DNA from 4 places in the Thalassospira sp. CH_XMU1448-2 genome. Region 1 is predicted to be linked to each of the others. Evidence: predicted binding sites of a transcription regulator. Region 1 holds the regulator's gene; each other region holds the start of a gene.
What was found. The regulator PhoB, encoded in region 1, activates phosphate uptake and scavenging genes when phosphate is short. The targets are predictions, from matches to a motif close to TNTCATAAAACTGTCA.
Positions count from the first base shown of each region.

Region 1 (7,698 bases):
TGTCAGCTCGGAAAGTGCCTTGGCAGCGGGCCTTGTCATGGGTGTCATGATCATTCCGTTCGTATCGTCGCTGTCTGATGATGTGATGTCACAGGTGCCGCAATCATTGCGTGACGGGTCTTATGGTTTGGGCGCAACCAAATCTGAAACCATCCGTCATGTCATTTTCCCGGCGGCGCTTCCGGGGATTGTCGGGGCGGTTCTTCTGGCGGTTTCACGTGCGATTGGTGAAACCATGATTGTTGTGATGGCAGCCGGTCTTGCCGCGAACATGACTGTGAACCCGCTTCAGGCTGTGACCACTGTGACTGTCCAGATTGTCACGCTTCTGGTCGGTGACCAGGAATTTGACAGTGCAAAAACCCTCTCGGCCTTTGCGTTGGGGCTGGTTCTTTTCCTTGTCACCTTGGGCCTGAACGTATTTGCCCTTAAGGTAGTTCAGAAGTATCGCGAGAAATATGACTGATATGGCATCCCTCATGGAAGACAGAGCCGCTGCAAAGGTGATTTCGGATAAAATGCACAAGCCCGTTGACTGGGATAGTCCGAAGATCGCGCGGAACATCAAAAAGCGTTACGCAGCTGAACGCCGTTTCAAGATTTATGGACTAAGCGCAATCGGTATTGCGCTTCTGGCCCTGTTCGTTCTGGGGTTCTCTATTGGCTCGAAGGGCTATAGTGCGTTCTTCCAGACCTATGTTCAGCTTGAAATTCATTTCGACCCGGCTGAAATCGATCCGCAAGGTACCGGCGACCCCGCAGTGATCGGCAAGGCCAACTTCGATGGTCTGATCAAACAGGCATTGCGTGACCGCTTCCCGGAAGTCACCAGCCGTCGCGACAAGCGCGACCTGTATGACGTCGTTTCGGGTGGCGCATCCTATGATCTGCGTGAACGGGTTCTGGCAAATCCGAACCTGATTGGTCAGACGCGCAAGGTCTGGCTGATTTCGGGCGATGATTTCGACATGCTCAACAAAGGCTATATCGATGCCGATGTTGATGAAGGCAGCCGTCGCCTGAATGACAAGGAAATCAGCTGGTACAACACACTGGTTTCATCCGGTGCTGTTGAAAAGCAGTTCCATGCCCGCTTCTTTACCAGCGGGGATTCCCGTGAACCGGAACTTGCCGGTATCTGGGGGGCTGCGGTCGGTTCGTTCTATACGTTGCTCGTCACGCTTGCCCTGTCGTTCCCGATCGGGGTTCTTGCAGCGGTTTATCTTGAAGAATTCGCACCGAAAAACCGCTTCACGACAATTGTCGAGGTCAATATCAACAACCTTGCAGCTGTTCCGTCGATCGTGTTCGGTCTGCTGGGGCTTGAGGTTTATCTGAACGTCATGCATCTGCCGCGTTCGGCACCGGTTGTTGGTGGTCTGACGCTGGCCCTGATGACCTTGCCAACGATCATCATTGCATCGCGTGCGGCGATCAAGGCGGTTCCGCCATCGATCCGTCAGGCGGCCCTTGGTCTTGGTGCATCACCGGTTCAGACCGTTACACACCATGTCCTGCCGCTGGCAATGCCCGGCATCCTGACCGGTACCATCATTGGTATGGCACAGGCACTTGGTGAAACGGCACCGCTTCTGATGATTGGTATGGTGGCGTTTATCGTCGACATTCCGGGTGGTGCACTTGATCCGGCGACGGTTCTGCCGGTCCAGATCTATCTGTGGGCAGACAGCCCGGAACGTGCCTTTGTCGAGAAAACCTCGGCTGCGATTATGGTTTTGCTGGCCTTCCTGATCCTGATGAATGGATTGGCTGTGTATCTGCGCAAAAAATTTGAACGGAAGTGGTAAAATGGCTGCTGTATCCCAGAGCGCAATGACGGCAGAGCCGTCGGTCTCAAGCCCGAAAATGACGGCACGTGACCTTAATCTTTTCTATAGCGATAACCAGGCCCTGTTTGACGTCAATCTTGATATCGTTGAACGCCAGGTCACCGCGCTGATCGGTCCGTCGGGCTGTGGCAAGTCAACCTTCCTGCGGTGCATGAACCGCATGAATGACACCATTGATGGTGTCACCATCAATGGTGAAGTGACCCTTGATGGTCGTGACATCTATGACAAGCGCATCGACGTTGTTCAGCTGCGTGCACGTATCGGGATGGTGTTCCAGAAGCCGAACCCGTTCCCGAAATCGATCTATGACAACGTGGCTTATGGACCGCGTATCCATGGTCTGGTCAATTCGCGTGACGAACTTGACGAAATCGTCATGACCTCGCTTGAACGTGCGGGCCTGCTCAAGGAAGTCAAGGATCGTCTGCAGTCACCGGCAACCGGCCTTTCCGGTGGTCAGCAGCAACGCCTTTGCATCGCGCGTGCGGTTGCGGTCAGCCCTGAAGTCATCCTGATGGATGAGCCGTGCTCGGCACTTGATCCGATTGCTACGGCAAAGGTCGAAGAGCTGATTGACGAGCTGCGTTCGAACTACACCATCGTGATCGTGACACACTCCATGCAGCAGGCTGCACGTGTATCGCAGCGGACCGCATTCTTCCACCTTGGCAAGCTGGTCGAGGTTGGTGAAACAGATCAGATATTCACCAACCCGAAAGACGAACGCACCAAGGGTTACATTACCGGTCGCTTCGGTTAAGCAGCGACACGAGGAGCACGCATAAATGGCTGACGACAAAACACATATCGTAAGTTCGTTCGACGAGGAACTGACCCGTCTGAACAACATCATCTCGCAGATGGGCGGGCTTGCAGAAAGTCAGCTGATCTCTGCGATCCGTTCGATTGTCAAACGGGATTCCGAACTGGCTGAAAAAGTCATTCTGTCGGATCACCGTATCGATATTCTCGAACAGGAAGTTCAGGATTTCGCCGTGCGTCTTCTGGCCTTGCGCCAGCCGATGGCAGATGACCTGCGTCAGGTCGTGACCGCACTCAAGCTGTCAAACGATCTGGAGCGTATCGGTGATCTGGCGAAAAACATCGCCAAACGCGCGCAGGTTCTTAACCAGATTCCGCCGATCCGTCCGGTTCAGGTGATTCCGAACATGGGCAAGCTGGCGCAGGAAATCATCAAGGACGTTCTGGATGCCTATATCGAAGGCGATGCCGAAAAGGCCGAGCGTGTCTGGGCCCGCGATCAGGAAGTCGACGATATGTACAATTCGCTGTTCCGCGAATTGCTGACCTACATGATGGAAGATCCGCGCAACATCACGGCATCGACCCACATGCTTTTCATCGCCAAGAACATCGAACGTATTGGCGATCATGCAACCAATATCGCCGAGACGATCTATTACCGGATCAAAGGCGAAGACCTGCCGGCAATTGACCGGCCAAAAAATGATGCAGCGAACTTTGCTGTCGTCGAACCGAATGAGTGACACTGGAGCATAGGAAGATGGACCCAACGGTTCTTATCGTCGAGGACGAAGCTGCAATCGTAACCATGTTGCGCTACAACCTCGAACGTGAGGGGATGCAGGTAGTCGAAGCCGGTGACGGTGACGAAGCGTTGAAAATCCTTGCGGAAACGCATGTCGATCTTGTCCTTCTGGACTGGATGTTGCCGGTAATGTCGGGGATTGAAGTCTGCCGCCAGATCCGTCGCAAGCCCGAAAGCCGCGATTTGCCGGTCATCATGGTGACCGCACGTGGCGAAGAAGGCGATCGTATCCGTGGTCTTGATACCGGTGCTGACGACTATGTCACCAAGCCGTTCGCAATTGGCGAGTTGCTTGCCCGTATTCGTGCGCTGCTGCGTCGGTCCGGTCCGGCGCAACCACAAGGGCAGTTGGTCTATTCCGATATCGAAATGGATCTCGCAGCACACCGTGTCAGCCGCAACGGCAAGGCCATCCATCTTGGCCCGACCGAATTCCGTCTTCTGCGCTATTTCCTTGAGCATCCGGGGCGTGTGTTCTCCCGCGAGCAGCTTTTGAATGCTGTTTGGGGACCGAATATTTATGTCGAAACCCGCACGGTTGACGTTCATATCCGTCGTCTGCGCAAGGCGCTCAATGATGTCAAAGGCACCCGCGATATCATTCGTACGGTTCGTGCCGCCGGTTATGCGCTGGATTCAGAAACCGCTGCCTGATCTCTGATCTGAGCAAAGATCATCTACCCGGTTTCAGAAAAAACAAAACCCCCGTTGCCAATGGCTGCGGGGGTTTTGCCTTTAATGATCGTTTTCGGGCTTTGTCTTGCGTGCCCGACCTGAACTTGTCGAGGTTGTTTTCTTGGCCGTTGCGGACTTTACCGGTGTTTTACGCGTCGGGGTCTTCTTGGCGGCAACCCTGCGCGTTCCCGTTTTCTTTGCCGGGGGCTGTGATGCCGGTTCGGGTTTGTTTTCCGACCTGGCATCTGCTTTGGATTTGGTTTCCGCAACTGATGCCGGTTCTGCTGCCACGGGGGCCTCAGGAACCTTTTTCCGCTGGGTCCGTGGGGCCAGTTCGTTCATCAACAGCATGTCGGCACGGCGGAACTTGGCGATTTCGGCGTCGATATCTTCCTGTGGCACATCACAGGCCGACAAGACGTGATCCGAAAGCCGAAGGCCGGTTTCAAGTACTTCAGGGATGGCCGCATCTGCACCGCTACGAGACAGGGGTCCGATATGGGTGATGTCCTGGGCACGGGCAAAGATTTTCAGATGCGGATAATGTTGCCGCAAAAGCGCAACGGTCTTTTCAGTCGCATGCGGATTACCCATGGCAACAACGGCAATGCGGGCCTCGTCGGTGTGAGCTGCCCTGAATGTTTCCGGGCGTGATCCATCGGCAAAGAAGACAGGTAGTCCCTCGGCACGACCCCGTGAGACCTGTTGGGCGTCGCTATCAAGAACGATAAAGGGAATGTTCCGGGTTTTAAGAAGGCGCGCCAGAACGCGACCAACACGGCCACTGCCAATCACCAGAACATGTTGATGAATTCCGTCTGTTTCATCCGAAATCGGACCAAGCTGGTCGTCTTCCTTGGGATGAAGCTTTTCTTCAATCCGGTGCCCAAGGTTAATCAAAGTCGGGGTGAGCGCCATGGAAATGGCGACCACCGGGATCAATATGGCCGCCAAATCACGCGGGATCGCACCGTTTTGCGCTGCAAGAGAGAACATCACAAAGGCAAACTCGCCACCAGCCGCCAGGCTCATGGCAACACGAAGTGCGGATCCGCGTTCAAACCGAATGGCAAGGGACAGGACAAACAGAACGGCCGTCTTGATGATCAGCAGCCCGATCAGCCACAAAATGACGCTGCCAAACTGCTCATAGACGACATTGGCATTGACCGACATGCCGACCGACATGAAAAACAGCGACAGGAACACACCGCGAAACGGCGCGATGTCGGCTTCGATCTGATGACGGAATTCCGTTTCGGCGAGCATCACGCCCGCGATAAAGGCACCAAGTGCCATTGAAAGCCCGGAAAGCTCGGTCAGGGTACTGGCGGCGAGAACGACAAACAGGGTCCCAATCGCAAACAGTTCCGGGTTCTTGAGAGACGCGATATAGCGAAAGAGGCGTGGCAACAGATACCGCCCGACAACCAGCAGCAAGGCGACAGAGCCAAAGCCTGAAAGGATACTGATCCAGGGGCTGGTTTCTGTTCCGGCATCACCGGCCGCCTGAACCATGATCAGGAACGGACCAACCGCAACATCCTGTACCAGAAGGATTGCCAGGGCTGCGCGTCCAAAACGCGTATTTAATTGCCGGTCATCAGAAAGCTGTTTGAGGATGATTGCCGTTGAGGACAAAGCCAGCGCACCTGCAATCACAAGCGATGCAGCCAGCGGCAAATCAATCAGGGCCAGCACAGCCATGATGGCTGCCATCGATACCAGAATCTGAAAAAGGCCAAGGGCAGCAAACCTGCCACCAATGACCCGCAACCGTTCGCGTGAGAGTTCAAGCCCGATCATGAAGAGCAGGAACACGACACCAAGTTCGGCAACGGTCGAAATGTCTTCGCGTTCGGTAATCAGACCCAAACCGAACGGCCCGATACAAAAGCCGCCAATCAGAAATCCGATGATCGAATTGGCGCGCAGGCGATGCGCAATAGGCACGGCAACCACAGCCGCAGTCAGGATCAGAAACAGCTCGAACAGGACGCTGTGATGCATGGTCAGAATCAATCCGGCAAAGCAGATAAATATTTGAAAATAACGAGATTAACAGGATAACTGAAATAGCACACACAGTCCTGTGGAAATTTGCCGGTTCAACGGCAATTAACCCGTACCGGATTGATCTGCTTCAAGGCAGCAGTGACAGGTTTTCTCTAGGGCGCGCCGGGCCGGGCGAGTAAATTGTGTGACAATTGTCATGGCCAGATCACTTGCTATTCGTGATGTCAAATGCCATGTTCCGCGGGCCTGATCCGGGCCAATGTAAACGACAGTCAATAAGAGCAAACGTATCTTGGAACAGTTCATTCCCTACATTCAGATCATTGCGGGTCTTGTCCTTCTGACCGTTGGCGGTGAGTTTATCGTTCGTGGTGCGGTTGGTCTTGCCCTGTTGCTGGGCGTGTCAAAAGTGATTGTGGGGCTGACAATCGTTGCAGCCGGAACGTCCGCACCGGAATTTGTCGTGTCACTGAATGCGTCGCTTAAGGGAACGGCCGACATCGCGATGGGCAACGTGGTCGGGTCCAATATTGCCAATATATTGCTCATTCTTGGTGCGGTGGCTGTTCTCAAGCCCGTGGCGGCAAGCCGGGTAACCGTGGTCCGCGATGGCGGGGCGATGCTGCTTGGGACTGTTCTGTTTATTGGTCTTTGCATGTTTGGCGCCATTGATCGCTGGGCAGGGGCTTTGATGCTCTGCGTTCTGGTGGCGATCTGGTACTTCACCTACAAGCATGACAAGAACATGCCAAGCGATGCCAGCCAACTGCATGAAGAAGAAGTTGACGAAGTCGGAGAGGTTCCAACTGGCTGGCTCAAACCGATCATTGCGACGGTTGTCGGTATTGTTGCCCTGATGTTCGGGGCGGAATGGCTTGTCGACGGTGGTGTTTCCGTCGCGCGTCAGTTCGGCGTTTCCGAAGCCGTGATCGGCCTGACGCTTGTTGCATTCGGAACGTCTCTGCCCGAACTTGCTGCATCTGTTGTGGCGGCATTCCGCGGGCATTCGGATGTGGCGCTTGGTAACGTGCTGGGGTCCAACCTTTTGAACCTTCTGGTGATCATTGGCGGTGTGTCGCTGATTGCGCCAATCCCGGTTCCGGAGCAAATCTTGAATTCCGATATCTGGATCATGCTGGCGGTGACGGTTGGTTTGATCGGGATTGCATATGCGTTTCGCAAGATTTCGCGCATCACCGGTGTTGCATTTGTGATTGCCTATCTGGTCTATGTCTTCCAGCTTGTCGCGGCATAGGTCACCAGTTTGAACAATATGACGGGACGATAAAGGGATCAGCACAGCCATGAGCGCACAGATGCCCAAAACGGTTTTGATTACGGGGGCGGCAAAACGGATCGGGCGTGCGCTGACGCTTGATCTTGCCAAAGACGGGTATGATGTGGCGCTGCATTGTCACCACTCGCGCAAGGATGCCGAAACCCTTGCCGATGAAATCCGTGCCCTTGGTCAGCGTGCCTGTGTCATCTCTGCTGATCTTGGCCGCGAGGAAGATACCCATCGCGTTGTCCGTGAAGCACAGGCGTCACTCGGTCCGGTTGGTGTCCTGATCAATAATGCATCAA
Region 1 is NZ_JAYMEA010000001.1:886,921-894,618, forward strand. Features, by position in the region: gene pstC (phosphate ABC transporter permease subunit PstC) at 1-466, shown strand, start outside; gene pstA (phosphate ABC transporter permease PstA) at 519-1,808, shown strand; gene pstB (phosphate ABC transporter ATP-binding protein PstB) at 1,810-2,613, shown strand; gene phoU (phosphate signaling complex protein PhoU) at 2,639-3,361, shown strand; gene phoB (phosphate regulon transcriptional regulator PhoB) at 3,379-4,077, shown strand; gene WA318_RS04025 (cation:proton antiporter domain-containing protein) at 4,159-6,108, opposite strand; gene WA318_RS04030 (calcium/sodium antiporter) at 6,407-7,369, shown strand; gene WA318_RS04035 (SDR family oxidoreductase) at 7,419-7,698, shown strand, end outside.

Region 2 (7,698 bases), 160 kb from region 1:
ATCAAAGCCGGATTTGCGCCCGATGGATAACGGACAGGGTTGAAGAATGGCGCTGGCCCACAAGATACAGGCGGGTAGCATGACAATAATCAGCGCCTTTGCCTGCCATATCTGGAAGTCCCACAGCCAAAACGACTCCGAGACGATAACTTCGTGGATAACCCATGCAAATAACAGGGTGGAAAGAACCGAGAAACCAACAACATAAGCTCGATAGCCGATCAGGCCGACAATCCTGTTTCGAAGCAGCCCCGGAATAACGTGTGCCCCAAGGAAAACCGCGACCGAGATGAAAAACCAGACCAAAGTACGATCCCCTCTTTACATTGCTGCTTCAACATGCAAATTGCGCTGTTCCCGCACACGGGTCGGGACGCGAATCTCCAAGACCCTTGCGTTACGAGATATTAGCGGATACCTCTGTATCCCTGTTTGACATCGGACAATAAGCAACTGCCTGCGGCAAGAAAACCGTCAGGCGGGCAACGGAACACGGAATATACTCGAAATGAGCTGGACGCCGGAAAAGATTGAATTGCTGACCTCGCTCTGGAATCAGGGCTGGACCACGGCACGCATCGGTGAAGAACTGGGTGTTGGCAAGAATGCCGTCGTAGGCAAGGCACATCGCCTTGGCCTGCCCAAACGCCCGTCCCCGATTCAGCGTCGTGCTGAGGAAGCGGAACAGAAGAAAGCCCCGGCCCCCAAGCAACAGACCAAAGGCATTTCGATCTTTGATCTTGGGGCTGGCATGTGCCGTTGGCCGTTCGGTGACCCGGGCGATGAAGATTTCCACTTCTGTGGCAAGAAGATCGTGCCGAGCAAACCCTATTGCGACGAGCATTGCGCACAGGCTTACCTGAACGGCAAAAACCCGCGTGAGGATAATCCCCCTGCGCATCAGGGTGCCGGTGGCAAGGGCCCGCAGGCCGCTGCCAAAAAATAAGTTCCGGCCTGGTGCCCAGTGCACAGCCAGAAATCAAAAAGCCGCCCTTTTTACAGGGCGGCTTTTTTAATGGCTAGATTGGTTGAGCAAACGTTCTATTTGCTTTGCAGGACATATTTGGCAAACCCGTCCTGATCCTCGCCGATGAAGCTGATATTGTCCGGGGCATTGGCCGCAGCCGATGCTTTCGGGCTGGTGACAAACGTGACCTTGTTGGCATCACCAATCGGTGCAAAGGTCCAGTTGCCGTCTGCCTTCGGATCAATTTCCTTTTCGGTCAGGATATAGTTGGCAAGAACCGTGCGGTTTTCATCGGGTGCCTCGACAATGATGGTCGATCCGTCAAGACCGGGGAAATGTCCGCCGCCGCTGGCGCGATAGTTATTGGTAGCAACAACAAACTGTTGGTCCGCCGTGACCGGTTTGCCCTCAAAAGTCAGGTTGACGATACGATGACTGTCAGCGTTGACCAATTCACCAGCCTTGTTGTACCGGGCCGGTTTGGTGACATCAATCTGATAGGTCACCCCGTCAATCACGTCATAGTTATAGGTCGGGAAATCCGGATTGATCAGCGGCTGTTCATCACGGCTGGCGGGGTCAATCTGGTTGAACTGGCCTGCCGACATTTCAAGCCACTCGCGAACCTGGTCGCCATCAAGCAAAACCGCGCGCACCGTGTTCGGATAGATATAAAGATCCGCGACGTTTTTAAGTGCAATCTTGCCTTCGGGGATATCGGTGAAATAGTCCGGTCCGCCACGACCACCCGCCTTGAAAGGTGCACCGGCAGACAGGATTGGAATGCCATCATATTCCGAGCCGTTCAGGATCTTTTCGAGATACCATTTCTGGGCATTGGTCACGATCTGGATCGACGGATCATCGGCGACAAGCGCAAAGAAGCTGTTGATCGGGGCCGAGGTCGTGCCGACACCTTCGCGCATATAGGCGATGGTTGCTTCGTGCTCTTCCTTGACTGCGGCAATGATTTCCGGATCAGCTTCGACCAGCGGGGTGATGGTCCGACCTTCGCGCTGATAGATCGGGCGCGCATCCGACAGGCTGTCGACAACTGTCCATTCACCCGCGTCCGAGACATTGAGCTTGAGATCAATCACGCCAAGATGGCTGCCCCAGAAGCCCGGCATGACCGCAGCAACACCGTTGATCGTCCCCTTGGCAAGATCAACGCCTTCAAGATCGGCGAAGGCCTCGGACGGGAAGACGGTATGGGCGTGCCCGAACAGGATCGCGTCAATGCCATCAACCTTTGAAAGGTAATAGGTCGCGTTTTCTTCCATGCCATGGCGTTCCATGGTCGAAAGTCCCGAATGCGGAACGGCAATGACGATATCGGCCCCCTTTGCCCGCATTTCCGGTACATATTTCTCGGCCATTTCGACGATGTCTTTGGTAAATACCTTGCCTTCAAGATTGGCCTTGTCCCACTGCATGATCTGTGGCGGAACGAAACCGATCACACCAACCTTCGCCTTGTGCGACTTGCCTTCATCATCGACAAATTCCCTGTCAAGAAGGACATAGGGTTCGAAATAGGGTTTGTCATTTTCGGCATTGCCATCGCCATCATCGACAAAGATATTTGCACTGACATAAGGGAAATTCGCACCGGCAATCGAGTTCCCCAGAAACTCAAGACCATAGTTGAATTCATGGTTACCAAGGTTGGCAGCATCATAATCAAGAAGGTTCATCGCCTTGTAGACCGGGTGAATTTCACCCTTTTTCAGACCGCGCTCCTTGGCCATGTAATCGCCAAGCGGGTTACCCTGAATAAGGTCGCCGTTATCAACAAAAACAACGTTCCTGGCTTCACCACGTGCGGTTTTGAGCAAGGTCGCGACCTTTGCCAGACCAACCGTGTCAGATTCCCCATCCCGGTAATAGTCGTAATTGACCAGATGAGTGTGAATGTCGGTGGTCTCGAGAATACGCAGCGAAACTGAACTGTCGGCAAGTGCTGTACCGCTTAACAGTGCCAGCGACAGTCCGATTGCAGTTGCGCCTGTCTTGCGCATGCGCGCTTTGAGGATGGATGTCATGTGTCTTTTCCCTGTTCGAGTGCTCGGTCGCTTTACTTTATTCTTGTTCAGATGGTCAGGTTTTGAAGATTTTGCGAAAAAGATGGGGCAAATACAAATAGAAACGCCCGCGCGATCTGCACGGGCGTTTCCTGATTGAAGTTATCCGCCAAAACGGCTTGTTCAGGCTGGCAAGGCTTCAGGGGATTTATAGCCCCGTATCACTTCGTTACCCGGTTCAGGGTCACTCGGGACATTAAGGGCAAGGACCAGTGACACAAATGCCATTGCTGCCCCTGCAAGGAAGACTGCACTTGGTGAAATCAGCCAGAGCAGCCCGAATGCAGCCGGGATAAAGACCGCAGCAATATGGTTGATTGTAAAGCTCACCCCCGCCGTTGACGAAATATCAGCCGGATCGGCGATCTTCTGGAAATAGGTCTTGATGGCGATTGCCATGGCAAAGAACAGATGATCAATGACATAAAGACCACCGGCAATCACATGGTTCTCGACAAAAGCATAAGAGACGAACACGATAAACAGACCGATATATTCAAAGGTCAATGCGCGGCGTTCGCCCCATTTGCTGATCAGTTTGCCGATCTTGGGCGCCAGGAACATGTTGATCGCGTGGTTTAAAAGATACAGCAACGTGATGGTTGCCGCGTCATAGCCGAACTTCTCGACCATCAGAAAGCCCGCAAACACCGTGAAAATCTGACGCCGCGCACCGCTCATGAAGGTCAGGGCATAATAAAGCCAATAGCGTTTGCGCAGGATCAGCTTCTTGGTCTGCGGATGGGCGTCGGCAAATTTCGGGAACGCTCCCCAGACGAACAGTGCCGCGATGATCGTCAATGCACCACCAAACAGATAGACATAGCGATATTCAATTGCGAAGACTTCCAGCATCAGCCAGACAACGCCAAACATCACCAGTGACGAGATCGACTTCGCCGAAAGCTGTTTTCCCATCACGATGGCGGTGCGTTCCTTTTTGACCCATTGCAACGAAAGGGCCTGTTGCATGGTTTCAAAATAATGGAAGCCGATCGACATCAGCACCGTCGTGCAATAAAGCCCGACCACCGTCGGGAAATATCCCGAGATCGCAACACCGATGCCCAGAACAAGCAGCGACAACAGGGCAAAGGTCTGTTCACGCAGTACCAGCAATACAAAGATTGCGGTAAAGGCAAGGAAACCCGGAATTTCGCGCAGGGACTGCAAAATACCGATCTCGCGCCCGGTAAAATCGGCCATCTCGACCGAAAAGTTGTTCAAAAGCGCCATCCAGGTCGAAAAGGATAGCGGCATCGCCGCAGCCATCAGAATCAGGAGCACTTCGGGGTTACGCCATCCCTTATAGACAGGGATGCTTGCCGCATGCTCACCCGTCACCTCGCCAATCGGGGCGGCGTGATTACTGGCCTCTGGTATCAGTTCTTCCTTGGACATTTTTTCTCCCCGGACAGGGCCGCGTTGGTGGCGGGACCATCGTCACAACTGTTGTTCGTTTGGAATGCGACCAAATTAAACCTGTTGCGGGCCGTCTGTCTTACGATAATCTGCCATCATATATCGCAAACCAGACACAACGGTGGTTGTAGATGCATCGCCCGACCCCGACCGACGAAGCACGTCATATTCGCCCCCGCCCGGCAGAGCTTCCTCGCCCGATTTATGTCCGCATGAGCGACGTTCCCGCCGGATACAGTATCGGCGCACACAGCCATGACTGGTGCCAGCTGATCTATGCATCAGAAGGAACGATGAAAGTCATGACCGAAGCCGGTATCTGGATCGTGCCGCCCCAACGTGCCGTCTGGGTGCCGCCGCATCTTGAACATGCAGTAAGTCATGCGACCTTTACCCGGGCTCGTCACATCTATATCGACCGCCATGCACCAGTCGACCTTCCGGATCGTTGCATGGTTCTTGATGTCAGCCCGCTTTTGCGTGAGTTGATCCGTGCGGCGACAGAAATTCCTGTCGAATATGATGAAGAAGGTGCCGAGGGGCGTCTGATGCGGGTGCTGCTTGACCAGTTACGCGCCCCTGATCAGGAAAACCTGCATCTGCCTGCCCCCAAGGACCTGCGCCTTGCAAAGATTTGCGACGAGTTGCTGGCCGATCCGGCAGATAACAGGACGCTTGATGACTGGTCACGGATTTGCGGTGCGTCGTCGCGTACATTGGCACGTTTGTTCCTGCGCGAAACCGGCATGCCGTTTCGCGACTGGCGACAAAAACTGCGGCTGCTTTATGCATTGGAAAAATTGGCAAATGATCGACCGGTTACCGAGATCGCCCTTGATCTTGGCTACGAAACGCCATCGGCATTCATTGCGATGTTTCGCAAGGCAACGGGTCGCACGCCCGGCGGATATTTCCGTTAAACAGTCGGCCCGTCACGGACGCCTATTTGTCGGTAAAATATCGAAGCGGCGGCAGGATGTCATTTTCCGGTTCGGGATCGGTACCATAACGGCGGATGGCTTTGGCGTGTGCGGGTCCAGACTGGCGGTTCTGGGCACAAAGATTGTGGATTTCGACCATGACGTCAGATGACCAGCACCGGGTGGAATCTTCACTCTGTGTATGCCCGCAATCTGACAGGGTTTGCGGATCGGGACGATGGGCCTCTTCATGAATGCCTTCGCCGTCACGTCCTGCCAGCATTCTTTCGAGCACCGGCATGATATCGGCAATACTTTTAAGGACGGTGACGCTGTCGCCGATCGTCTTGACCATTGCCATTGCCATTTCCTCGTAGGCATCAGATGGCGGCGTGGCTTCCAGACTTTCCTTGTGGCTTTTCCGGATCAGATCAAATCCGGCACGAGATCGTGCAAGCAGCGCGACCGGACTGTGCCAGGCCTGATAGTTCGGTTCGTTGATCCTTCGGCCGGGCACAATATGGCTGGCCGGCCCCCAGTCGCGCCCCGGATCCGAGAAATTGGTTTCTCCTTTTCGACGCGCCGGGTGTTTTTCGACTGAATACATGTTCTCCCCCAGAGAGAAATATCAGCGTTGCCCTGAATGCCCTGCCGGATTGACGATCAACCGCAGAGCTATGTGTTGTAATTTTGTTGTATTATGTCTAGCACGATCCCGTTTTTTCCAATGCCCATTGCGTCCAAATCGTTTTGCAATCAGTCCAGAAATTCATCAAAAAATGGCAGTTTTCGTAGGGTCTACACCTTTGGCTACCCACTTTAGGATAGTAACCACAAGGATAACTATACCAAAGCATCTTTGCGCAAAAGATGAATTCAAAGTAATTAAATTAGACAAATTGATACCCGGAACCGCGGCAGAAAAATCATAAAAACGCGCACAAATACGGACCGGAAAACTGTCTTTCGGGGGTAACATGACTACGGATCAATTATCCGGCGGGTCAACCAGTTCGTATTATATGACCGACAACCTGCCTGTGGATGCACATAGCGGCATCCGGAACAAGCCAATCGGCACGCAGTCCATCAACAAGAACGAAAAGTCCGGACGCGAGGCTGTTTTTACGGCAAACATCATTTTTCATCCCCTCCGATCGCGGGTTGTGAGAGCAACCTTTGCGAAAACCGGGCTCGGACAGCTTCAGGCAACAGATTGTCTGCAGCGTCAGCGATCATTGCGTGATCAGCATGTCCGACAGGAAATGGCGTGACAGGTTATTACATCAGAATGATTTAATTTAATCATTTTGAATAAAACCTCTTTACGAGATTCACCAACTTACATAACCTAGACGTGTGGATAGGCATGTAAGCCTGACCCGATCCACACCGCATACATTAGTTGTAAGTGTCCGCCACGTAGGCAATTGGGGTAGCAAGATGCAACCTGATCATGATTCAGCTGGGGCCACCAGCACATTCTTTACTGTCGACAATCTGCCGATGCATGAAAGATACGACGTCTGGAAACAGGCGATCTCATGCCTTTTTGATGTCGATGCCGATAAAAATGTTCGGGAAAATGACTTCCGGACAACCATTCAATCGCACATTTTCGGCTCGCTAATGCTGATGGAAGTCACTTCCCGGCAACAACAATGGAGCCGTGGCTACAAGCAGATTGCCGGAAATGGCATGGATCACTACGGTGTTGCCGTATATCAGAACGGCAGCATTGAATGTGAAACGTCACGGGGACAGGGGCGCCTCAAACCGGGCGGGCTTCTGATTTATGATCTTACCCAGCCCTTTAATGCCCGCACGACCGATCACCAGACACTTAACCTTGTGATCCCGCGTGCATTGCTCGAAGATCAGCTGCAGCACCCTGACGACCATTGCATGCGTATTCTTGAGCCCGGCGATCCAATGGTTCAGATCATCCGAGATATGATCATTTCCCTGCAACGTAACGTCCGCGACCTTAAACACCCCCAGTCGCAAACACTTGAGAAAATGTTCCCGACACTTCTTGCCAACTGCCTGAATGCGCTGAGTGGAGAAACCAGCGAGATCAGCCATGAACGTCAGAACATCATGAGCATGGTCAGAATGCGGCGCTATTTCCGTGAAAACCTTTGTTCACCAGACCTCAACCCCCGTCGTGCGGCACAGGATCTTGGGGTATCGCGATCAAAGCTCTACAACTACTTCGCACCTTATGGCGGAGTTTATAACTATGTTCGCGACATGCGGCTGCGCAAAGCGATCTCACTGTTAAATGACCCGCTTCATGCGCGTT
Region 2 is NZ_JAYMEA010000001.1:1,050,770-1,058,467, reverse strand. Features, by position in the region: gene WA318_RS04795 (NnrU family protein) at 1-306, opposite strand, end outside; gene WA318_RS04790 (GcrA family cell cycle regulator) at 509-946, shown strand; gene WA318_RS04785 (bifunctional 2',3'-cyclic-nucleotide 2'-phosphodiesterase/3'-nucleotidase) at 1,042-3,012, opposite strand; gene WA318_RS04780 (MFS transporter) at 3,175-4,452, opposite strand; gene WA318_RS04775 (AraC family transcriptional regulator) at 4,605-5,393, shown strand; gene WA318_RS04770 (hypothetical protein) at 5,416-6,000, opposite strand; gene WA318_RS04765 (helix-turn-helix domain-containing protein) at 6,837-7,698, shown strand, end outside.
Region 2: the regulator PhoB is predicted to act here: its motif matches at 3,076-3,091, upstream of WA318_RS04785 (bifunctional 2',3'-cyclic-nucleotide 2'-phosphodiesterase/3'-nucleotidase).

Region 3 (7,698 bases), on a different contig from region 1:
GCGTCACTATGCCATTCAGCTTGAACGGGATGACATGTTTGAACGCTGGATGACCGAGCTGGAACGTGTGCGCGAAATCGAATTCGGTCGGGCACTGTCCAAACAAAAGGCATCGGTTTAAGGACGCGATGCTGATCGGCCAGATTTTAATTTGCACGCCAAATTGAATCGATTTAAAAAGCCTTCGGTCCCACAGATCGCAACATTGAATTTGATAACGGGCCTGCGTGAATGCGCAGGCAATCCGAACGGAGAAACGTCATGACAGCCAAAGCTGTTTGTCTTGGGGAACTGCTGATTGATTTTGTTCCGACTGTGACCGGTACCGGCCTTGCCGATGCGCCTGCCTTTGCCAAGGCCGCAGGGGGCGCACCGGGAAATGCGGCTGTGGGATTGAAGCGTCTGGGGATTGATACGGGCTTTATCGGCAAGCTTGGCGATGATGCCTTTGGGCATTTCCTTGTGGATACGCTTAAGGCCGATGATGTTGATACATCGGGCATTGTCCTGACAAAGGAAGCGCTTACCGGGCTTGCATTTGTATCATTGCGTGCTGACGGTGAACGGGAGTTTTCATTTTATCGCAGTCCGTCTGCCGACATGCTGCTGTGTCCGGCTGATCTTGATCAGGACATGCTGACATCCACCAATCTGTTCCATTACGGAACCCTTTGCATGATCGACGATGATCCGCGTGCCGCTACCCTTGAAGCCATCCGCATTGCGCGTGAAAACGGTGCGATCATTTCGTGTGATCCGAACCTTCGCCTGCCATTGTGGCCGAGCGAGCAAAAGGCGCGTGAAATCCTGCGTCTTGCCATCAGCCAGGCCGATGTCGTCAAGATGTCGGACGAGGAAATCATCTTTGTGTCGGGCAAGGAAGACCTTGAAGACGGCATCAAGGACCTTTGGTGTGATCAGTGGCGTGCCCTGATTGTAACCTATGGCCCTAAGGGATCGCGCTTTATTACCCCGAAATTTGATGGCTTTGTGCCGTCCTTTGAAGTGACGGCGATTGATGCCACCGGGGCTGGCGACGGCTGCACGGCGGGTTTCCTGTCGCGGTTGCTTAAGGACCCGGAACTTCTGAACTCGGAAGAAAAACTGATCTCGGCATGCCGTTTTGCCAATGCGGTGGGGGCGATCACCGCAACCAAGCGCGGTGCGATTAATGCGCTTCCGACCGAAAAGGAAGTCGAAGACTTTCTTTCAGCGCGTTGAGACGCTAGGAATAGGGATGTCGTGGTGACAGCATAATCTTGCCACGACATTCTGCAAACTGTCCCACACATGGTTTGAACAAGATGCTAGTCTGCGTGATCGCGACGGCACTGTTTTGGTGTGTAACGAGTTGAACAAGCCCGAGGGTGGTGATGTCCGCTGATAAACTGACTGCAAGCTGGGAAGAACTGGATCAACTGGGTGCTGAGGTTTCCGGGAAACTGAACCTGCGCCGCGCATTTGCTGATGATCCGGCACGGTTTGAACGCTATAGCGCGGCCCTGAATGACCTGTTTGTCGACTATTCCAAAAACCTGATCACCGATGACGTGATGGCCGCCCTTGGCCGGTTGGCAAAGGCGGCCAATGTTGAAGAATGGCGCGACCGGATGTTTGCAGGGGACAAGATCAATGTCACCGAAAACCGTGCTGTTTTGCACACCGCCCTTCGTAATCTGGATGGCGGCGCGATTGAGGTTGACGGCGAAGACGTCATGCCAGCTGTCAAGGAAGTGCTGGCACGGCTTAAGGCATTTGCGGCACGCGTGCATTCCGGCGCATGGAAAGGCCATACCGGCAAGGAAATCACCGATGTCGTCAATATCGGGATTGGTGGTTCCGATCTTGGCCCGGTCATGGTCAATGAAGCGCTCCGTCCGTTTCATATCGACGGCATTCGCTGCCACTTCGTTTCGAACGTTGATGGCGCGCACATTGTTGATACGCTCAAAGACCTGAACGCGGAAACCACACTTTTCATCATTGCATCAAAGACCTTCACGACGGACGAGACGCTCACCAATGCCTATTCGGCCCGTGACTGGCTGATCAAGGCACTTGGTGATGAAAGTGCAGTTGCCAAGCATTTCGTCGCGGTTTCAACCGCCCTTGATAAGGTTGCGGCATTTGGTATTGATACCGACAATGCATTTGGGTTCTGGGATTGGGTTGGCGGGCGCTACAGCCTGTGGTCGGCGATTGGTTTGCCGATCATTCTCGCGGTCGGCTATGACAAGTTCGAAGAACTGCTGCGCGGTGCGCAGTCGATGGATAATCATTTCAAAACGGCACCGGTTGAAACCAACATTCCGATGATCCTTGCCCTGATCGGGGTGTGGTATCGCAATGTTTTGGGCGCATCCAGCCAGGCAATCCTGCCCTATGATCAGCATTTGTCACGACTGCCAGCCTATTTGCAGCAGGCCGATATGGAAAGCAACGGCAAGTCGGTCACCCGCGATGGCAAGGCGATTGCCTATGAAACCGGGCCGATCATCTGGGGCGAACCGGGCACGAACGGGCAACACGCATTCTATCAGTTGATCCATCAGGGCACCGAACTGATCCCGGTTGAATTCATAGTTGCGGCCAATGCGCTGCATCCGCTGGCCAACCATCACGACAAGCTGGTGTCGAACTGCCTTGCGCAGGCCGAGGCGCTTATGCGTGGCAAGACCGAGGATGAAGTGCGTGCCGAGCTTGCCGGTAGCGATCTTTCACCCGCCGAGATTGATGTTCTAGCCCCGCAAAAGGTCTTTGCCGGGAACAAGCCGAGCACCATGATCCTCTATAAACAGCTTGATCCGTTCACCCTTGGACGACTGGTTGCGATGTATGAACATAAAATCTTTGTTCAGGGTATCATCTGGAACGTCAATTCCTATGACCAGTGGGGGGTTGAGCTTGGCAAACAGCTTGCCAAGGAACTGCTTCCGATGGTCGAGGGCAGGGAAGACGCCGGATCGCGGGATGCATCGACTGCAGGCCTGATTAAACAGCTGCATGGTCTGCGCGGCTAGGCTCTAGTCTTCAATGACGGGAATGAGACGCAAACGATAAGCACCAGAAGGGCGGTTTTGGCCATGGCTGACACCGCCCTTGTTATATTCAAGAAGGCCTTCGGAACAAAGTTGTTCGGCAACCTGATGAACACGTGGCATCAGATCACGCCAATAGCTTCCAAATGTCATGGCAACTTCAGACGGACAGAAGGTACTTTCCGCACCACGTTCGGTTGCCAGACTGACAAGTCGCTGGCGCAAGATGGCATAGGTCGGAAGATCTTCGTCAGTTTGATCAAGCATCATGACAGGCTGCTTTGTTTGTCCCGAGATGTGGGCATATTCCGGTTCTGTCGGCAGCGATCAGAGCAATAGCACACCTCGTCCCAGCAATCCTTCCACTTGCGCCGCCATGAAAATGGACGGTTACAGGTGACACAGATTTTCTCGGGTAGATGTGATTTTCCGTGAAATTTGCCATTGGCGTTACGCGGCATGATTTTTCACCCGATATCGCAAGATCAGCCGATCAGGGTTTCGATCATGGCATGTGCGGCGGACTGGCCGCTGCGCCATGCTGCTTCGACCCGTGCACCAAGGCACCAGTCGCCCGCTGCAATGACGCGCCCATTCATACCGTTCAGATGGCTTGATCCCAACGGTGTTTCGGTGCGTGCATAGCGCCAGCGATGGGCCTGAACACTGTGCAGATCAGGCAGTTTCACCCCACTGACATCACGAAGGGCGCCAAGAAGCTTTTCGATTACACGTTGCTGGTCATCTTCAAGGTGGTCACGCGACCAATTTGGTGAGGCATGCAAAACCCAGGGATCAGGACAGCGACGATGAAACAGATCATCCGACGGGTTGCTGCGGGCGGCCCAGCTGATCGCGGGGGACGGATGAAGCATTGCGTCAAAAGCGGTGGGAAGTGGCGTTTCAAACGCCGCCATCACCGCCCAGCATGGCGCCATGACTACGTCGCCAATCGGGTCGTAGCGTTGTGATAATGGTTGCAACAGCTCTGCGGTTTGCGGGGCAGGGGCGGTAACGATCACGCCGTCAAACGGACCGAATTTCCCATCCAGATCATCATGAAGGGCAAAGCTGCGTGTGTTGAGCTGTTCGATCCGGGTGATCTGGTGCTGTTTGAGAATTTCAAAGGGTTCGACCAGCGGGCCGATCAGCTTGTTCATCTGCGGTGCGCCCTGATACCAGTGATCAAGGGCAAGGTTGCCAAGCTGCTGCGGGCTGGTTTCCTGTCCATGATGAAGGTTCGGTTTCCAGTTTTGTGCAGCGTTGAATGATTTTGCCTGTTCAAGATAGGCCGCAAAACCGGGATGGCGGGCCGTGACATATTGTGCGCCATGATTGAAATGACCGAACTCGGTCCGGCGTGATGCCAGCCGTCCACCAAGGCCCCGGCTTTTTTCAAACACCGTCACGTTCATACCGGTTTTGTGCAGCGTGCTGGCAGCCTTGAGCCCGGCCATGCCTGCACCGATGATGGCGATCCTGATCGAAGTCATGTGGCGATCCCGAAAAGTTGGTTCTGCGACAATTCAAAGGCTTGTCTTCTGATACGGATCGAAAACGCGTTTGGAGCAGTCTGTGCCACAAGATATTTATGAAACTGTCACCGCCTGGTCATTAAACGGTTACAACAAATCAGCAGGTTGTCAGCTTTGACGAACCATTTACCAAGGGGGGAATTATGCGTTCATCACTGTTGGCAACTGCTGCCGTTTCCGTGCTTCTGAGTGCCTGTGCCGGTACCGCTGAAAACCATTCAATGATGGCAAATACGGTTGCCAATGCAGGTGCGCATCCATTGACAATCGTGCCGATGGGTGAATATCGCACCGGTATGCTTGATGAAAGCGCGGCTGAAATTCCGGCATTTGACCCGGTGTCAAAGCGCATCTTTGTGGTGAATGGTGCCGACAAAACCGTTGATATCCTTGATATGTCAAACCCCGACAAGCTTGTGAAGCTTGGAGCGTTGGAGCTTGCAACCTGGGGCAAGGCCGCCAACAGTGTGGCGGTTAAAAACGGTGTTGTGGCCGTTGCCGTTGAAAACACCGACAAGCAGGCCCCAGGGCAGGCCGTGTTTTTTGACTCTGATGGCAATTTCATCTCGGCTGTGACCGTCGGCGCGCTTCCCGACATGATCAAGTTTTCACCGGACGGGAAATATGTTCTTGTCGCCAACGAGGGTGAACCGAACGACGCTTTCACCAATGATCCGGAAGGCAGCGTTTCCATCATCCCGATCGCGGGTGGTGTCGAAGGTCTTTCGGATGCGGATGTTCGGACGGTTGATTTCAAATTCCTCAATGACGGCGAACTGCCCTATGGCATGCGCATGTCCAACCCGGGAACCTCAAGCGTCGCGCAGGATGTCGAGCCGGAATATATAGCCGTGACCAACGACAGCAAGACCGCCTATGTTTCGCTTCAGGAAAACAATGCGGTTGCGATCATCGATATCGAAACGGCAACGGTCACCCGTGTTGCCGGTCTTGGTTTCAAGGATCATTCGGTTCATGCCTTTGATGCCAGCGACAAGGACGGCAAGATCAATATTCGCACCTGGCCGGTAATGGGCATGTATATGCCTGATACCATTGATGCGATTGAAATCGGAGGCAAGGAATGGGTCCTGATCGCCAACGAGGGTGATTCACGTGACTATGACGGTTACAGCGAAGAAACCCGTGTCGGCAAACTAACCCTTGATCCGGTCAGGTTCCCGACGGCAAGCACCCTGCAGAAAGACGAAAATCTTGGTCGCCTGAAAACGACGACTGCACAGGGTGATATTGATGGCGACGGTGATGTCGATGTTATCTACAGCTATGGCGCACGGTCATTCTCGGTTCTGAATGCAGATGGCGAGATGGTCTTTGACAGCGGTGATGCGTTTGAACAGCTGCTGGCATCGAAATATGCCAATGTCTTTAACGCGTCGGACACCGAAAATTACAGCCGTGACAACCGTTCCGATGACAAGGGCCCCGAGCCCGAAGGCATCGCCGCAGGTTACGTCAACGGCACGCCATACGCGTTTATCGGTCTGGAACGTCAGGGCGGCTTCATGGTCTATGACCTGACCAATCCGGCCAACCCGCAATTTGTCACCTATCACAGTGATCGTCGTTTCTCGGGCAGCCCGGAGGCTGATACCGCAGGTGAACTTGCCCCTGAAGGCATGCAATTCATCGATGCCAAGGACAGCCCGACTGGCAATGCGATGCTGGTTGTTGCATCTGAAGTTTCGGGCAGTACCAAGGTCTATGATCTGAAATAAATGCCGATCGCAGCGACTGGATTGACATTGGAGAAGCCGGGTTTTGCCCGGCTTTTTCTTTTATGACCAGGTCATGGTAAAATGTTTCAATCCGAAGGCAATATGGACTAAACTCCGCGCACGGTCAGGAACATGATCGACTGATAAATAGGGGAGTTCGGGACTCTGACTACGCGACGTGAACCTCATATTCTGGTTGTCGATGATGATCAGGAAATCCAGAAGCTTTTGAAGAAATTCCTGCTGCAGCACGGTTTTCGCATCACGACCGTTTCGGACGGTAATGAAATGCATCGTGCCTTGCGCGACTGGAAGATCGATCTTGTCATTCTTGATATCATGCTTCCGGGCGAGGACGGATTTGCACTATGCCGCGATGTAAGGCGGACATCCAAAGTCCCGATTGTCATGTTGACCGCAGTTGGCGAGGATACTGACCGTATCCTTGGGCTTGAACTGGGGGCGGATGATTATCTGACCAAACCGTTCAATCCGCGTGAATTGCTCGCACGTATTCGTGCGGTTTTCAGGCGGTTTGAAACCGGTGCAGTGGGGCCGACCGACAATGAAGTTGCCCCGACCAAGAAGATCATTTTTGGCGAATGGACGCTTGATATCGGATCACGCGAATTGCGTGATGCCGACAATGTCGCGGTACATCTTTCGACCGGTGAATTTTCGCTGCTTCTGGCTTTGGTCAAAAATAACAAGCGCGCTTTGTCGCGTGAGCAACTGGTTGATATCGTCCGGGGTCAAAGTTCGCTTCCATTTGATCGCAGCATCGATATCCAGATCAGCCGCCTGCGCCGCAAGATCGAAAAGGATGCCAAGAACCCCAAGCTGATCAAAACCGTTCGGGGCATCGGTTATCAGTTCTGCGCTGACACCCAGATGCTTTAGGGCAGCGTAATGGCGGACATGTTCGCAGAGTTCAGCAATTATCTCAGGCGCTACAAGCCTCGCACGTTGGGCGGGCGTATCTTTTTGCTGATGATGCTGGGCGGTGTGATCATCGCAGCCTTGAGTGCGTTGGCATCCTATTACGTTATTGAACGCGATGAACGGATCGGGCGGGCCTATACATTGGGCTTTACCATTCGCGAACTGGTCCGTATTGCCGATAATCCGGAATTCGAACCCAATATCGTCGATATCGCTGCGCGCGACGGGATGGCATTGCGTATTTTGCCCGCCGACGATATCGGAACGCTTTTGCTGTTTTCGCGACCAGCACAGCATATTGCCATGCCCGTGCGCCTTGCCAATACCGGATGGCCGACATCGGTAAAGGTCCATTTCATGCGCGGGCGGCTAAGCTCCGAGCAAAGGGCAACCATCGAGGCAACCGAAAACCCCAGCCTGTTCTTTGCCGAACTGTCGCGTGAA
Region 3 is NZ_JAYMEA010000002.1:973,061-980,758, reverse strand. Features, by position in the region: gene WA318_RS11910 (tyrosine phosphatase family protein) at 1-121, shown strand, start outside; gene WA318_RS11905 (PfkB family carbohydrate kinase) at 262-1,221, shown strand; gene pgi (glucose-6-phosphate isomerase) at 1,374-3,020, shown strand; gene WA318_RS11895 (DUF3253 domain-containing protein) at 3,024-3,308, opposite strand; gene WA318_RS11890 (DUF2256 domain-containing protein) at 3,305-3,499, opposite strand; gene WA318_RS11885 (NAD(P)/FAD-dependent oxidoreductase) at 3,524-4,531, opposite strand; gene WA318_RS11880 (choice-of-anchor I family protein) at 4,717-6,312, shown strand; gene WA318_RS11875 (response regulator) at 6,478-7,212, shown strand; gene WA318_RS11870 (sensor histidine kinase) at 7,222-7,698, shown strand, end outside.
Region 3: the regulator PhoB is predicted to act here: its motif matches at 4,626-4,641, upstream of WA318_RS11880 (choice-of-anchor I family protein).

Region 4 (7,698 bases), on a different contig from region 1:
CGCGTTGTTGCTCGCCCCCGGAAAAGGTCAGCGGTGAAAGCTGCCACAGGCGTTCAGGAATACGAAGCCGGGTCAAAAGATCGCGCGCCTTGTCCATCGCAATCTCGCGGGCGGTGCCCAGTGCAACAAGCGGTTCGGCGACGATTTCAAGTGTCGGAACGCGCGGGATCACGCGCAGGAACTGGCTGACATAACCCATCGTGCGTTTACGCACCTCAAGGATCGAATGCGGGCTGGCCGTGGTGATGTCCAGCCAGTCACCATCATGGAACACCTTGATGGACCCTTCTGAACATGTGTAATTGGCATAAAGCATGCGCATAAAGGTACTTTTCCCCGAACCCGATTCACCGGTCAGTGCGATGCATTCTCCGGCTGACAGGGTGAATTCCACGCCTTGAAAAACCGGAATGGTCACGCTGCCCTGGGTATGGAGCGTAAAGCTTTTGCCAACGTTTTGAGCATGAAGCATTTCAGACATTTTCTCGCCCCGGTCAGTTCTGAAGAATGGAAGAAACAAGCAGCTGGGTATAGGGATGCTGCGGGTCATCAAGAACCTGATCGGTCAGGCCGTGTTCAATCACCTTGCCCTGCTGCATCACCATCAGCCGGTGCGAAAGAAGCCTCGCAACTGCCAGATCATGGGTGACGATGATCACCGCAAGATTAAGGTCGTGAACCAGCCCGCGCAGCAGATCGAGCAATCTGGCCTGAACAGAGACATCAAGGCCACCCGTGGGTTCGTCCATGAAGACGAGGCGCGGGCTGGTTACGAGGTTACGGGCAATTTGCAGACGTTGCTGCATGCCGCCCGAAAAGGTTGATGGCAGATCATCAAGGCGCTCGGATGCAATTTCGACCTTGCCAAGCCAGCTGTCGGCGTTGCTGCGGATGTTGCCGTAATGACGATCCCCGATTGCCATCAGGCGTTCGCCAATATTGGCCCCGGCACTGACATTCATGCGCAACCCGTCACGCGGGTTCTGGTGAACAAATGCCCAGTCGGTGCGCATCAACAGACGACGCTGGGCTTCAGACATCTGGTAAACATCGCGCACGCCATCAATGCGGGTGTGGTATTCCACTGTCCCCTTGGTCGGTTCCTGCTGGGCGGAAATGCTGCGCAGCAAAGTGGATTTTCCCGATCCGGATTCCCCCACAATGCCAAGTACTTCACCGGGGCGCAGTTCAAAGCTGACATCCTTGCAACCAACCCGGTCGCCATACATCATGGTCAGGTTGTCAACGCGCAAAAGCGGATCAGTCATCTGGGTCATTATTCTGCTGCCTTTTCGCGTGATGCATTGCCAAGAGGTTGGTCGTGATGTTGCGGGCCGCGATGGCCTGCTTCCTGTCGCTCGGCACAGTAATCGGTGTCCGAACAGACAAACATCCGGTTGCCCTGATCATCGAGAATGACTTCATCAAGGTAACTGTCATGTGCACCACACATGCCGCATTCGTCTTTCCATGTCTGGACTTCGAACGGGTGGTCCTCGAAATCGAGGCTTTTGACCTTGGTGTAGGGCGGCAGGGCATAGATGCGTTTTTCGCGCCCGGCCCCAAACAGCTGAAGGGCCGCCATATTGTTCATTTTCGGATTATCGAACTTCGGCGTTGGTGATGGGTCCATCACATAGCGATCATCGACCATCACCGGATAGGCATAGGTGGTGGCGATGTGGCCATGGCGTGCAATATCTTCATAAAGTTTCACATGCATCAGGCCGTATTCTTCAAGCGCATGCATCTTGCGTGTTTCGGTTTCGCGCGGTTCAAGGAAACGAAGTGGCTCGGGGATCGGTACCTGATAGACAAGAACCTGATCTTCGCGCAGTTCCTTTTCCGGGATGCGGTGGCGGGTCTGAATGATCGATGCCTCGGCGGTCTTTTCGGTCGTTGCGACTTTTGCCGTCTTGGCAAAGAACTGACGGATCGAAACCGCATTGGTGGTGTCATCCGCCCCCTGATCAATGACTTTAAGGGTATCATTCGGGCCAATGACCGCTGCAGTCACCTGCACGCCGCCCGTGCCCCAGCCATAAGGCATCGGCATTTCACGACCGGCAAACGGGACCTGATAGCCCGGAATTGCGACGGCCTTAAGAAGGGCACGCCGGATCATCCGTTTGGTTTGTTCATCAAGATAGGCGAAATTATAGGCCGTTGCCCCATCCGCCGGATTATTCGCAAGTTGTTCCATGGAATTACTCCGCGGCTTCGGGTTGGGATTTCGCTTCATCGGCTTCAAGCTTGGCCAGTCTTTCTTCGACTTCGGCCCGCATGCGACGGACAAGTTCAAGTTCGCCCTGGAAATCGACGTAATGCGGCAGCTTGATATGTTCGACGAAACCGGTCGACTGGACATTGTCGCTGTGTTCCATGACGAACTCGCTGTCCTGTGCCGGGCCCATGATCTGTTCGCCCATTTCATCGGCGCGCATGGCGCGATCAACCAGCGCCATGGAAATCGCCTTGCGCTCGTTCTGGCCAAAGACAAGGCCATAGCCACGGGTAAATTGCGGAAGCTTCGTCTTCGATCCCTTGAACTTGTTGACCGTTTCACATTCGGTCAGTTCGATATCGCCGATATCAATGGCAAAGCCGAGTTCTTCGGGTTCGATCTCAACCGATACGGTGCCATAGCGGATTTCACCGACAAAGGCGTGGCTGTTGGCGTAGCCGCGCTGGGTTGAATAGCCAAGGGCAAGGACAAAGCCCTCATCGCCGCGGGTCAGGTTCTGCAAACGAAGGTCGCGACCAGCCGGGAACTTGATCGGTTCGCGTGTCAGGTCGGCGACCGGCGCGGTGTCATCGACCGGTACCGGTTCATCCTGAATAAGGCCTTCGTAATTCAGGATGTCATCCAGAACGCGCGGCATGTTTTCATCGACCGGACGTTCGCCACTTGGTGCATCAAGCGGGTCTTCACCATTTGCCATCAGGGTGAAATCGAGAAGGCGATGCGTATAGTCAAAGGTCGGGCCCAAAATCTGACCGCCCGGAAGGTCTTTGAAAGTTGCCGAAATTCGGCGGGACACATCCATATCCGCGGTCCTGATCGGTTTGGAAAAGGCAAAACGCGGCAATGTCGTGCGATAGGCGCGCATCAAAAAGATCGCCTCGATCAAATCACCGCGTCCCTGCTTGATGGCAAGGGCGGCCAGATCGCGGTCATAAAGCGATCCTTCGGCCATGACCCGGGTGACGGACAGCGACAATTGCTGTTCGATCTGATCGGTTTCGATCTCGGCAATTTTCTTGTCGCCACGGCGCTGTTCGGCAAGCAGCCGGTGGGCATTGTTGATGGCGCGTTCGCCACCTTTAACGGCAACATACATGGTTAAATGACCTCAATCCGGGTGGTGCGCGAAAGGGCGGCAATCTTGGTCGGGCTTGCGAAAATCACATCAACCCCGCACGGGAACATGTGATGGTTTTCCGCACGCCATGCGTGGAAGCTTGCGGGCAGTTTTTTGATATCAAGATCATGGCTGTCCTTGATCCCCGGTCCGGTCAGTTTCATGGCCGGGGCGTTGGAAATCTCATCAACCATCAGGATCAGGGTTGCCGATTGATCAGGATATTCAGCATTGCCAACCGAAAGGTGGGTGATGAAGGAAAGATCATCATCAATGCGGGCGACTGCGAAATCGGCCTTGGCAACGTCATCGCTGATCGGGCAACCGCAATGGAATTTCAGATGATCCGTTGCGGCCTTGGTCACGCAGGTTGGCGATAACCATATGGTGGTGTCCATATCGGCCATGGCAAGAAGGGTGGCGGTGGTGGTTGCATTCAGGCCATCGGGTGTCGCCACCGAAACGGGCACATCATAAATGCGCCCCGGACGGGACAGGGCATCTAGCAGAACACGAAAAACCGCATTGGAATCAAATGCGGCATGGTCAAAGCCCGGCAGCAGCTCGCTTGTCTGGGATTGCAGGGTCATTCGTCTTCTCCGCGGACAAGGGTAAAGAAATCAACTTTGGTGGCCGCGACCTTGCGCGCATGTTCGTGTTTGGCATTGGCCTGTGCGGCGGCAAGATCATCAATGAAATCGCAGGCTGATCCATCGCGCAGCATGATTGCATCAAACAGGGCGGCATATTGTGCCTGCAACCGGTCGCGGCCTTTGACATAGGAATGGCCGACGGTGCCGTCAGACAGGGTCACGGCACAGCGCGTGACAGTCATTTCACCCAGATTGAAGCGCTGTCCGGCACCGCCAGCGCGACCGCGTACCATGACCATGCCGATTTGTGGTTCGCGCAAATGGGACCATTTCACGTCGCTATAGGTATCAGCCCATTTTGTTTCCAGCACCGTACGCGGCGTGCGGGCAAGAACCGACATCCAGCGCTGCCTTGCGGCAGTCACACCATCAACGGCCTTTGTCTGGGGGGGATTCAATGGATTGTGATCCTGGCCGGGCCCAGCGGTCTGGGCAGTTTGCGCCGTCATCTGTCTGATCCTTTTTCAAGCATGTCGACAAATTTAAAATTTGTCTAGACGTCTATACATATTCACGTTATAAGATGATTTATCGACTTTGGCAAAGGTCTTGCGGTGAAAGTTTTGTGAATGGGAAATGAGATGGATTGGGAGCCGGGGCTATCTATCTGGAAGCAAATTGAAAAACAGCTTCTTGCCGATATCGCGGAAGGTGTGTTTTCACCGGGCGACAAGATGCCGACCGAGATGGAACTTGTCCGTCGTTTCGGAGTGAATCGCCATACAGTGCGCCGTGCAATGGCGGCACTTGTCGATACCAATGTGGTCCGCGTTGAACAGGGACGTGGTGCCTTCGTTCAGGAACAAATTCTTGATTATCCGTTGGGATCAAAAACCCGTTTCTCGCAGATTGTCTCGGGGCGTCATCGCCTGCCCGACAAACGACTGATCTCTTCAGAAGTCCTGAAGGCCAGTGTCACGGTCGCGCAGTTTCTTGATGTCAAACCGGGCACGCGCGTGATCGAGCTGTTTTCGGTATCGGAGGCCGATGGTGTGCCGCTTGCGGTGGCGACAAGCTATCTTCCGGCGGCGCGCTTTGACGGGATTGTCGAAATATTCGCCCAGACCAAATCCCTGACCGAGGCCCTGAAACGGTTCGGGATTGATGATTACAGCCGCAAGACGACCCGCATTTCGGCAACCTTGCCATCATCGCGTGTGGCAAGCCTGCTAAAACAGGCCAAGAACCGACCGGTTATCTCGACCGAAAGTGTCGATATCGATTCAGCCGGGGTGCCGATTGAATATGGTGTGACGGCCTTTTCGAGTGATCGCGTGCAATTGATTGTCGAATAATCGTGCCTTTCAGTCCCTGCCCGCAAGGCGCAGAGAATAAAAGTGAGTTAACTAACTATCTCCGGGATAGTAGTTTCAACGACCGTCGATAATGCATATACGCGTCAATATTCCCGACCGGGACGGGCTTTATAGACCGGGAAGCTGAGCTTGAATTTGATGGCGCAGGCCCGCAGCATGAACGCACAGAAAAATGCGATGAAGGCAACGGGGCCGCGTGGCAAATCAAGAAGGGCTGTGCCCACGACATAGATGCTCGCGCCCAGAAGTGCGCAGCTGATATAGATTTCCGGACGCAAGATCAGCGGGATTTCGTTACAGACCACGTCGCGAACCATGCCGCCAAAGGTCGCGGAAATCATACCCAGAATGATCGCGACAAGCGGCGAAACCCCAAGATTAAGCCCGATTGCTGCACCTGTAACACCAAACATGGCAAGACCCAGCGCATCAAGCCAGATCAGGGCGACATAACGTCGTTCAACAAGATGTGCAGTGAAATAGGTAAACACCGCAGCCCCGATGCACGTCACCACCCAGGCCGGATCGCGGATCCAGAAAACCGGCGTTGCCCCGGTAATCACATCGCGTACCGTACCGCCCCCGATCCCGGTAAATGTCGCAATCAGAATGAAACCGACAACATCCATCTGACGCCGGGATGCTTCCAGCGCGCCGGTGATTGCAAAAACCGCAACCCCCGCCAATTCAAGCCAATAGATAATCTGGGTAATGGTCATGACGTCCTGTCTAGCTTGTCTGTTGCGGAAGCGGGCTTTTGGTCGGTGTGCGCAACCTGGCAGCAACCACGTCTTCAAGCTGGTTGCGCAGCCATCGATGCGACGGATCATGCTGATAGCGTTGATGCCAGCACATATAGATCGGCAGATCAATCGTACCGGCCCGAAGTGTTGATAAAGGAACCTGGCTGCGGGCAAAGTCACGCAGGGCATGTTGCTTTAGCAGGCTTGGCAATGTTGCGATCATCTGACTGCCCCGCAGAAATTCGGCAATGGCCGTGAAATTCGGCACCCGCAATACGATGTTACGATCAATCCCCTGATTTTCAAGAAGATCATCGAATTCAAGTGTGCGGTTATTGCCATATCTGACGGTGATATGGCGCGCTGACAAATAGTCATCCTGACTGGTCGGGGCTTCGCGCATGTCAGGGTCATAAAAGACCATATAATGGTCGGTCAGAAGCCGTTTCTGAACAATATCGACACCTTCGGGCGGGCGCGGCGAAATCAGAAGATCACAGCGGTTTTCGCGCAACAAGGCGGGGCCCGGCAAAAGCGACGGCACCACGGTCATGCGAATGTCGGCAAGCTGGCCTTGCAAGCGTGAAAACAGGCTTGGCAGTAGAAGATCACGCTGCAGATCATTTGCAGCAATCGTCAAAGTCATCTCGGCTGCTTCGGGATCGAAATCCGCCCCGCTGGCAAAGGCCTGCATCTGATCAAGAAGAAAGCGTGCCTGCTCGGCCAGGCTTTGGGCATGAGCCGTTGCAACAATTCCGCGTCCGGATTTGGTGAAAAGCGGGTCACGCATGATCCGGCGCAGCTTGGTCAGATTGTGACTGACTGCTGATTGGGTGACGCCAAGCCGCTCGGCGGCTGCTGTTACCGATCCTTCTTCAAGGACGGCAAGAAACAGTCGCAAAGCATGACCGTCCAGTTCCAAATGATCGAAATTACTCATGAGTTAGATGATAAATCATGCATTTATTTTATGCAATTGGCTGCGCAGGATGATCACAAGACCGGCAAGAACCGGTTTGTTCATTTTGCGGAGGAAGATCTATGGAATTCTATCAGCGTGACAGAACGCTTCAGCCAGCGGGCTATACCCCGATTTACAAGACATCGGTAGCGCGGTCCCCGCGTCAGGCAATGTTGTCATTGCAGGGGTCCCTGTCGGAAACCACTGGCCCGGTGTTCGGTCAGAATGAATTGGGGCCGCTTGATAACGATCTGATCCGCAACTATGCCAAGGATGGCGATCCGATTGGCGAGCGTATTATTGTGCATGGGCGGGTTCTTGATGAAAACAACCGCCCGGTTCCCCATACGCTGGTGGAATTCTGGCAGGCAAATGCCGGTGGCCGTTATCGCCACAAGAAGGATACCTATCTTGCCCCGATTGATCCGAATTTCGGCGGATGTGGTCGCGCGCTGACCGACGAGAACGGCTATTATTTCTTCCGCACCATCAAGCCGGGCCCTTACCCCTGGCGCAACTACGTCAATAGCTGGCGTCCGGCCCATATCCATTTCTCGGTCTTTGGGTCCGGCTTTGCGCAGCGTCTGATCACCCAGATGTATTTCGAAGGTGATCCGCTGATCAAGGAATGCCCGATTGTCCATGTTATCCCGGATGAAGATG
Region 4 is NZ_JAYMEA010000005.1:253,815-261,512, reverse strand. Features, by position in the region: gene phnL (phosphonate C-P lyase system protein PhnL) at 1-481, opposite strand, end outside; gene phnK (phosphonate C-P lyase system protein PhnK) at 495-1,277, opposite strand; gene WA318_RS17785 (alpha-D-ribose 1-methylphosphonate 5-phosphate C-P-lyase PhnJ) at 1,277-2,203, opposite strand; gene WA318_RS17780 (carbon-phosphorus lyase complex subunit PhnI) at 2,208-3,341, opposite strand; gene phnH (phosphonate C-P lyase system protein PhnH) at 3,344-3,952, opposite strand; gene phnG (phosphonate C-P lyase system protein PhnG) at 3,949-4,464, opposite strand; gene phnF (phosphonate metabolism transcriptional regulator PhnF) at 4,597-5,310, shown strand; gene WA318_RS17760 (trimeric intracellular cation channel family protein) at 5,415-6,050, opposite strand; gene WA318_RS17755 (LysR family transcriptional regulator) at 6,061-7,014, opposite strand; gene pcaH (protocatechuate 3,4-dioxygenase subunit beta) at 7,116-7,698, shown strand, end outside.
Region 4: the regulator PhoB is predicted to act here: its motif matches at 4,571-4,586, upstream of phnF (phosphonate metabolism transcriptional regulator PhnF).